3 regions of the Agarivorans sp. QJM3NY_29 genome follow, and region 3 is predicted to be linked to each of the others. Evidence: predicted binding sites of a transcription regulator. Region 3 holds the regulator's gene; each other region holds the start of a gene.
What was found. Region 3 encodes NrdR, which represses ribonucleotide reductase genes. Its sites were predicted from a motif close to AAACACNANATNTNGTGTTT; they were not measured.
Positions count from the first base shown of each region.

Region 1: a site for NrdR is predicted at 1,654-1,673, ahead of nrdA (class 1a ribonucleoside-diphosphate reductase subunit alpha). Genes of this name have one in related genera too.
Region 2: a site for NrdR is predicted at 1,545-1,564, ahead of nrdD (anaerobic ribonucleoside-triphosphate reductase). Genes of this name have one in related genera too.

Region 1 covers NZ_CP194036.2:1,853,900-1,857,182, reverse strand. The annotation lists gene ubiG (bifunctional 2-polyprenyl-6-hydroxyphenol methylase/3-demethylubiquinol 3-O-methyltransferase UbiG) at 50-781, shown strand; gene ACRRS0_RS08530 (HAD family hydrolase) at 771-1,445, shown strand; gene nrdA (class 1a ribonucleoside-diphosphate reductase subunit alpha) at 1,735-3,283, shown strand, end outside.
Region 2 covers NZ_CP194036.2:2,448,464-2,451,746, forward strand. The annotation lists gene rsxC (electron transport complex subunit RsxC) at 1-176, opposite strand, end outside; gene rsxB (electron transport complex subunit RsxB) at 177-737, opposite strand; gene rsxA (electron transport complex subunit RsxA) at 745-1,323, opposite strand; gene nrdD (anaerobic ribonucleoside-triphosphate reductase) at 1,669-3,283, shown strand, end outside.
Region 3 covers NZ_CP194036.2:3,397,303-3,400,585, reverse strand. The annotation lists gene glyA (serine hydroxymethyltransferase) at 1-196, shown strand, start outside; gene nrdR (transcriptional regulator NrdR) at 1,320-1,769, shown strand; gene ribD (bifunctional diaminohydroxyphosphoribosylaminopyrimidine deaminase/5-amino-6-(5-phosphoribosylamino)uracil reductase RibD) at 1,773-2,900, shown strand; gene ACRRS0_RS15470 (riboflavin synthase) at 2,906-3,283, shown strand, end outside.

The sequences.
Region 1 (3,283 bases), 1.5 Mb from region 3:
GAACAAGTTCTTATAATACTTATAAATAATGACTTGGATAAAGAGACCAATGGAACAGCCAAATAACAGCCAAAATGTTGACCACCAAGAAATAGCACATTTTGCAGGCTTAGCCTCCCGTTGGTGGGATGAACAAGGGGATTTTAAAACCCTGCACCAGATCAATCCATTACGTCTCGACTATATTGAGCGGGGAGCCAAGGGACTATTTGGCAAGCAAGTCCTCGACATCGGTTGTGGTGGCGGAATATTAGCCGAGAGTATGGCCCTGCGAGGGGCTGATGTGACTGCGATCGATATGGGGCAAGAGCAAATTGAAGTCGCCAAATTGCACGCCTTAGAAACCGGGGCACAATTAACTTATCTGCAGACCACCGCCGAACAGCACGCCGAACAACAGCCTGCCCAATACGATGTGGTGACATGCATGGAAATGCTTGAGCATGTGCCCGATCCAAGCTCGGTAATTGCAGCATGCGCCAAATTGGTCAAGCCCGGCGGTTACCTCTTTGTATCAACCATCAATCGTACCCCAAAAGCCTACCTGTTTATGATTCTGGCGGCAGAAAAACTGCTCAAGCTGGTTCCCAACGGAACCCATCAGCATGATAAATTTATCCGTCCTTCAGAGTTGCTCAGCTGGGCTGATGAGCACAGCCTACAAAGTCAGGCCATTACCGGGGTACAATTTTACCCAGTGATTGAGCACTTTCGCTTAAGCCCTAATGTCGATGTGAATTACATGTTACAACTTGCCAAGCAGGATCAGGATGAACAATAAACTTGCGGTACTATTTGATTTAGATGGTACTTTATTAGACACCGCGCCTGATCTTGCAGCGGCCGCAAATCATGTACTAGCGCAGCACCAGCAACCACTCATTAGTTTAAGTGATGCTCGAACTTTAAGCTCCCATGGTGCCATGGGGCTACTGGGTTTTGGTTTTGGCGAAAGTTGGCATCAACAAGAGCAAACCAAACTGCGTCAACAATTACTCGACTTTTATCAGTCGAACATCTGCATCGACACTAATTTATTCCCTGGCATTCAGCAAACCTTAGCCTACTTAGATGCAACATCTACACCTTGGGGGATCGTGACAAACAAACCTGAAAGTTTAAGTCGGCAGTTACTTGCTTACTTTACTGAGTTTGCGAGCTGTGCAACGCTAGTCGGAGGCGATACGGTTAGCCAGCGGAAACCGCATCCGGAACCCATGTTACATGCCTGCCAACAACTCAAAGTAGCAGCACAGCATTGTTTGTATGTTGGCGACGCTCTGCGTGACATCGAAGCTGGAAACAACACCCAGATGACGACTATTTTAGCCGAATGGGGCTATATTTCGGAAAATGACAATATCCACACTTGGCAAGCCGATTTACACTGTCAAAAAAGTGAGCAACTTGAACAGCTAATCGCCAAACATTTGGCTAAATTATAAACCGCTTCAAGTTTTCATAAAAATAAATAATTTTCTATTTTTATAGCAAAAAGAACTTGCATTAACGCCACGCTAACAAAGTCACATGGATAGCTAGTTAGTAAGCACTAACATATAGCAATTATCCGCATGTTATGCACAAGTTCTTCATTTTTCCAAGTCTTGCGAAATCGACAAAACCTCATTATCTTGTATCAAATAAATTTATAAACACTATATCTAGTAGTCAGGCAATATTTGCCATACTAGACAGCCAGTAGCACAAAATTAGGATATAGGCCCTCCATTCATGAATACAGATCTACTGATAACCAAACGTAGCGGTAAACAAGAAGCCATTAATTTGGATAAAATTCACCGAGTGATTACATGGGCCGCCGAGGGCCTTAAAAATGTATCCGTTTCACAGGTCGAACTAAAATCACATATTCAATTCTACGATGGTATGGCCACCAAAGATATCCATGAAACGATTATCAAGGCGGCTGCAGATCTAATTTCTCAAGAAACGCCCGATTACCAATTTTTAGCCGCTCGTTTAGCAGTTTTCCACTTACGAAAAAAAGCCTACGGTCAGTTTGAACCACCGAAGCTTTACGAACATGTGGTCAAACAATGTGAAGCGGGTCTTTATGACATGCATTTGCTGAAAGACTACACCGTGGAAGAATTTGCCCAAATGGATGAGTTTATCGATCACTGGCGCGATATGAACTTTTCCTATGCAGCAGTAAAACAACTGGAAGGTAAATATCTAGTACAAAACCGCGTCACTGGCACGATCTACGAAAGTGCCCAATTTTTGTATATCCTAGTAGCAGCCTGTTTATTTGCCCATTATGACAAATCAGTTCGCTTGGATTACATTCGCCGTTTTTACGATGCGACCTCTTTATTTAAGATTTCCTTGCCAACACCGATCATGTCGGGAGTACGCACCCCAACCCGTCAATTCAGCTCCTGTGTATTGATTGAGTGTGGTGATAGCTTAGAGTCCATCAACGCCACCGCATCATCGATTGTAACTTACGTATCACAGCGCGCAGGGATCGGCATCAACGCTGGACGGATCCGCGCCTTGGGTAGTGAGATCCGTGGGGGAGAAGCCTTCCATACTGGATGTATCCCTTTCTATAAGTATTTTCAAACGGCGGTTAAATGCTGTTCACAAGGTGGTGTGCGTGGTGGCGCTGCAACTATCTTCTATCCATTCTGGCATCTCGAAGTCGAGTCACTATTAGTACTCAAGAACAACCGAGGCGTTGATGATAACCGAGTTCGTCATATGGACTACGGGGTGCAACTGAATCGGTTAATGTACCAACGTTTGGTGAAGGGTGAAAACATCACTTTATTTTCGCCCAGCGATGTACCGGGTTTATATGATGCATTTTTCGAAGATCAAGATACCTTCGAGCAGCTTTATCTAAAATACGAGCAAGACGCTAGTATCCGTAAACAGGCGATTAAAGCCGTTGATTTGTTCTCTTTATTGATGCAGGAACGTGCTTCTACCGGACGTATTTATATTCAAAACGTCGACCACTGTAATACTCATAGCCCATTTGATCCGGCTCAAGCACCAGTTCGTCAATCAAACCTTTGTTTAGAGATTGCACTGCCCACCAAACCGTTACAGCATGTGCATGACGAGAATGGTGAAATCGCCCTATGTACTCTATCGGCTTTCAATTTAGGGGCGATTGAAGATCTCAACGAATTGGAAGACTTGTCAGATCTTGCAGTTCGAGCCTTAGATAGCTTACTCGATTACCAAGACTACCCCATACTAGCAGCGAAAAAAGGGTCATTTGGCCGTCGCACCTTAGGGATTGGGG
Region 2 (3,283 bases), 950 kb from region 3:
ACTAATAATTTGGCAGCGCTGCCAATGTGTTGCTGTACAGGAATGGTGAGATACTCCGGGTTCGCCAGCCACTCTGGTTTTTCGCAATTAATCAGCTGTTTATTGGTTTCAGGATGAACCCCACCTTGGTAGTTCCAGGTAAAGCCTTGTTTTATTTTTTCTAGCCAAGCCACCATCTATTTCATTTCCTCAATGATTGAGACGTCAATTTGGTTTAATTTCCAATCCCAATTTTTGGTGGTTGTCTCAATTGGACGCATTTCGATACAATCAGTTGGGCAGGGGGCAACGCACAACTCGCAACCGGTACATTCTTTTGCGATCACCGTGTGCATGTGTTTATTGGAACCCATAATCGCGTCTACTGGACAAGCTTGAATGCACTTGGTGCAACCGATACAAGCATCTTCAATAATAAAGGCGACTTTTTTACGGTCGTCTTCTTTCACTGCAGCTGCATCTAAAGGGATTGCTTCCACACCGAGTAAATCTGCGATTTTAGCGATAGTTTCGTCCCCGCCGGGAGGGCACTTATTGATGGGCTCACCATTGGCGATGGCTTCGGCGTAGGGACGACATCCAGGGTGACCACACTGGCCACACTGCGTTTGCGGCAATAAGCTTTCGACTTGATCCGCAATTGGATTGCCTTCCACCTTATATTTAATTGCGGCATAACCAAGAATGGCGCCAAATACTAAGGCCAATAGAGTAATGGTAATTAAGGCTACTAACATGCTGTGGTTACTTAATTAGGCCGGCAAAACCGACGAAGGCTAAAGACATGAGTCCAGCGGTGATCATCGCGATCGCAGCCCCTTTAAAAGGGAGGGGAATATCGGCAACGACTAAACGTTCGCGCATGGCAGAAAATAGTATCAGTACTAATGAGAAACCGACCGCAGCCCCAAAACCATAAATGATGGACTCAAATAGATCATGCTGCTCATTTATATTTAATAGCGCCACGCCCAACACCGCACAGTTGGTGGTAATTAAGGGTAAATAGATCCCCAATACGCGGTGCAATGCGGGGCTAGCTTTTTGGACAAACATTTCCGTAAATTGAACCACAACTGCGATCACAAGGATAAAACTCATGGTACGCAAATAGGTGATATCTAGTGGTGCCAAAATATACTGTTCGACCAGATACGAGCACATAGAAGCCAGAGTCAATACAAATGTAGTGGCTAATGCCATTCCTATAGCGGTTTCTACTTTGCTAGAAACCCCCATGAAGGGACACAGGCCCAAGAACTTAACCAGTACAAAGTTGTTAACCAGTACGGTACTAATCAATAACAACAGATATTCAGTCATTTATATAAGATGCAGCCAAACAAAAGCGTATTATCCCCGTTTGTGGTCTTTATAACAACCGTGAGATCACTGTGGAAAAAGGCCATAAATTTTGCCGTGATTTGTGGAGCATTTTTAGGCAAATAGATCAGCTTTTTTAGCTTAGCTTGATCTTGATCATTTGATTTTGCTTTAACGTTTAAACTTCTCGACTACCATATCTAGTGGGAACTACAATTCTCAACCACAATATATGGTTATCCGATCATCCAGATGCTTTTTTATACAATATCGACAGCTAAGCCTTTGGTAGCGCGGGTTCCGCAATTTTCTAATGAATGAGTGAGTAAAATTGGAGCGTAAATCGTGAAAACAGTCGTGATCAAGCGAGACGGAAGCCGTGTACCTTACGACGCTAAACGGATTGTTGACGCCGTATTGAAAGCCGCAGAGGCTTTAGGCGTAAAAGATAATCTTGTCGCATTACAAATAGCGCAGCAGGTGACCGAACAATTTATCAATCTGGCAGAAGTTGATATCAACGACATTCAAGCCTCAGTTGAAAATTGCCTGATGGAAAATGACAATAAGACTTTGGCTCGCGCCTATATTGAGTATCGTCATGATCGAGATGTTGCCCGCGACAAACGTAGCGTTTTAAATAACGAAATCAGAGGACTGGTCGAGCAAAGTAATGCCGCCTTGCTTAATGAGAACGCCAATAAAGATAGCAAAGTGATCCCGACTCAACGTGATCTTTTAGCCGGGATTGTTGCAAAGCATTATGCGAAAACCCATTTGTTACCTCGAGATGTTGTTAAGGCTCACGATAGCGGTGAGATCCACTTCCATGACTTAGACTACGCTCCATTTTTCCCGATGTTTAATTGTATGCTAATTGACCTTGAAGGCATGCTCACTGGTGGTTTTAAAATGGGCAATGCTGAAATTGAGACGCCAAAGTCCATTTCTACAGCAACTGCGGTGACAGCGCAGATTATTGCTCAGGTTGCGAGTCATATTTATGGTGGCACGACTATCAATCGAATTGATGAGATTCTGGCGCCTTATGTTCTCAAAAGTCATGAAAAGCATTTAGCTACTGCTAAACAATGGGAAATAGCGGATCAAGAGGCTTATGCGAAAGCACAAACTGAGAAAGAATGTCATGATGCTTTTCAGTCTTTAGAGTATGAAGTGAATACTTTACATACAGCCAACGGGCAAACACCGTTTGTCACCTTCGGTTTTGGTTTAGGCTCCTGTTGGGCGGCACGGTTGATTCAGCGCTCAATTTTGCAAAATCGTATTGCAGGTTTAGGCAAAAATGCCAAAACCGCAGTATTCCCTAAATTGGTCTTTGCGATTAAAGATGGTTTAAATCATAAGCCTGAAGATCCGAGTTACGATATTAAACAACTTGCCTTAGAGTGTGCATCCAAACGAATGTACCCTGATATTTTGAACTACGACAAAGTCGTTGAAGTGACCGGTTCTTTTAAAACCCCAATGGGGTGTCGCAGTTTCTTGGGACCTTATCAAGAGGGCGGTAAAGAAGTCCATGATGGTCGAAATAACCTCGGTGTTGTCAGTTTAAATTTACCGCGGATAGCCATCGAAGCAAAAGGGGATGAACAACGATTCTATGAGTTGTTAGACCAACGTTTAAGTATCGCCAAGCAAGGTCTTGATACCCGAATAGAGCGTCTAAAAGGGGTGAAAGCCAAAGTTGCTCCTATTTTATATATGGAAGGAGCTTGTGGTGTTCGCTTAAACGCCGAAGACGATGTCTCCAAAATATTTGAAAATGGTCGAGCTTCTATTTCATTGGGTTATATTGGTCTACATGAAACAGTAAATGCTTTATATGCTGATGACCAACATGTTTACGATAGTAAACAGTTACGACAAAAGGCCCTTGGGATCGTAACGGCGCTGAAACAAGCAACTCTGCGTTGGGAGAAAGAAAGTGGGTATGCTT
Region 3 (3,283 bases):
TCGTTCACCTTTTGTGACCAGTGGTTTACGTATTGGTACTCCAGCAATTACTCGTCGCGGTATTGATGTCGCAGCTGCAAAAGAGCTTGCGGGCTGGATGTGTGATGTACTGGATAATTTACAAGATGATACTGTTATTGAGCGTGTCAAAGGCCAAGTGTTAGAACTTTGCCAACGTTTCCCTGTCTATGGTTAAGTAGCCAGTGAAATAGTTAGGGACTAACAGTGTTAAAAAAGGAGGCTTTGAGCCTCTTTTTTTTATTGGTGTGTAAAATAGACTTTGTTGTCAATAACTACTATTGTTTTATTTATTACTAGTGGGTTGGGTTCAGTAATGATACTACTTTATTATTGGTGCTATTTTTGCTTGTTATCTCAAATAGTAAGGAACAGTCAAATTACTACCGTGGTTGGTCAATTCTAAGAGAGAGAAATGTAATGGATATGAGCACTTTAAAAAATGCAAAGCGTTTGGTGATCCTACAGTTGTTTATTTGGGGGGCTTTTATGTTGTTAGTGCTTGCTAATTAGCGAAGGTAAACCGCTATCGTGCATTTTTATATGTGCAGTCTAGCTATTTTCGTCGAGCTGCTTGCATACGGCGGCGTTCGCTATCCTACTCTTTAACTCTCAGTCTTCGGGTTCGAGCCTTACAGGTTTATGTCTCGTAGGTTAAACTATGCATCTTCATTGTATCAATGCCTCGTATTTAGAATTAATCATGCGGTGATATTTTTAGCCGGGTAATTATTTTGCCGTGAGCAAAGCTACGCTATCCCAATGGCCTTACTACCAGAGTTTGTTGCTCTTTATAAACATGTAATTTTTATCCTTCTCAGGGCGGGCGAGAGCGTGAATGCCGATTCATTGAGCAAGGTGATGGTGTTGCCAAACGAGTGTGTAAATCATCCATTTAGTGTGCAACTACTGTTTGAGTATCGATCAGAGTCAGCTCCAATAAAGTTGGCTTCCTCCTTGGTGATTCTTTTGATAAGAGGATTACTTTTGGTCGAACTGGAGTGAGCAAAGCTTATAGTCAAATATACTCGTAATAGCGGTAAGCATATTCTAAATATATCTAGTTAGTTGATACTGTGCTTGGAATCGTTGAGTTGTGAGCATTATTATTTGGCTAAATATAGGTATTTACTGTTGTAGATGAGCGCTATTTTGGAACGAGCTGATAAACTATGTATGGTGTGATTCATCAGTGCGAATGATTTTAAGCTGCAAAATATTCCTCACTTAGCTTATAGCGAGCCTGTACCTTCGTTGCCTAACCGGATAAAATCACGGCAGGTTTTTTAAAGGTTATGCGCATGTACTGTCCATTTTGTTCCGCTCATGAAACTAAAGTTATTGATTCTCGTTTGGTTGCTGATGGCCACCAAGTGCGCAGACGTCGAGAATGTTTAGAGTGTCATGAGCGTTTTACCTCATTTGAAGTCGCGGAACTGGTGATGCCCCGAGTTATCAAAGGCAACGGTATTCGCGAACCTTTTAATGAAGAGAAAATGCGCTCAGGTATGATGCGCGCGCTAGAAAAGCGTCCTGTGAGTGTTGATCAGGTTGAACAAGCGGTGAACAAAATAAAGTCTCACCTTCGAGCCACTGGTGAGCGAGAAGTCGAGACCAAACTGATTGGTAAGGTGGTGATGGAGCAGTTGATCATGTTGGATAAAGTCGCTTATGTGCGGTTTGCATCGGTTTATCATTCTTTTGAAGACATTAAAGAGTTTAGCGAAGAGATTGCTAAGTTGGAAAAGTAGCGAATGTTTTCTGCACTTGATTGTCAATTTATGGCTCGGGCGATAGCCTTAGCGAAGCTGGGCCGATATACCACGGCACCAAATCCTAACGTTGGTTGTGTCATTGTTAAAGATGGTCGTATCATCGGTGAAGGTTACCATCGACAAGCGGGTCAAGGACACGCTGAGGTAAACGCAGTTACGGATGCAAAACAAGCCGGTTTCAGCCTTGATGGCGCGTGTTGTTATGTCACCTTAGAACCTTGTAGCCATGTAGGTCGAACTGGTTCTTGTGCTGCCATGATCGTCGAGCTAGGGATCACGGAAGTGGTAATTGCTATGATTGATCCCAACCCACAAGTCGCGGGCAAGGGAATTGCCATGCTCGAACAGGCAGGCGTTAAGGTTCGTCTTGGCTTAATGGAATCGGCGGCTCGTGCGTTAAATCCTGGCTTCTTGAGCCGAGTTGAGCGAAAGCGACCCTTTGTACGCTTAAAGCTAGCGGGTTCTATCGATGCTAAAACGGCATTAGCCAATGGTGAAAGTCAGTGGATTACCTCGACTCATGCCCGCAGTGATGTGCAACGAGAGCGGGCTGCTAGTCACGCTATATTATCCACTGCAACAACTGTCATTCGGGATAACGCAAGTTTAAATGTACGTCATCATCAACTGGGCAGCTTGGCTGAACAGCTCGATCGATCGACCTTACGCCAGCCGCTTAGGGTGATTATCGATCGTCAGCAACGCTTGAACTCTGCGCCAAAAACACTGGATATTTTTAAGGACCCATCATCGCTATGCTTGGCTGGGTTTGCTGAGCAAAACCAACTTGATGTGGCGAAACAATTCACAATTGCTAAGGGTGAGCATTGGTTAGAGCGCCTTATGGCAGCTTTAGCTTCCGCGGAGATTAATGACTTGTGGGTCGAAGCTGGGGCCAGTTTGGCGGCAGCTTTACTCAAAGCAAATTTGGTTGACCAGTTGATTGTTTATCAGGCGGGGCTACTGATGGGCGCGGATGCTCAAAGTTTGGTGGCTCTTAACGGATACCAACAGATGAAGCAGCTTCAATCTTGGCGTTGCCTAGATATTCGTCGTATTGGTCCAGACACAAAAACCATCTGGGTTCCCCAGAATGAGGAAGCGTAATAATAATGTTTACTGGTATCATTGAAGCTCTCGGTGAAATAAAGAGCTTGGAGCATCGTCAGGGTGATGTACGTTTGAGAATTGCCTGCGCCAAGCTAAATATGGAAGATGTTTGTTTAGGGGATAGTATTGCAGTTAACGGGATTTGTTTAACTGTGGTTGAGTATGGCGGACAATATTTTTGTGCAGATGTCTCAACTGAAACCTTGAGTCTAACTTCTTTAGCTGGTTGTAAGCAGGGTGATAAAGTGAACTTGGAAAAGGCGATGTTAGCCACAAGTCGCTTTGGGGGACATATTGTTAGTGGACATGTGGATGGTTTAGCCGAAGTACTTAGCATTAGTCCTAGTGCCCGTGCGGTGAACATTTGGCTACAAGTCCCC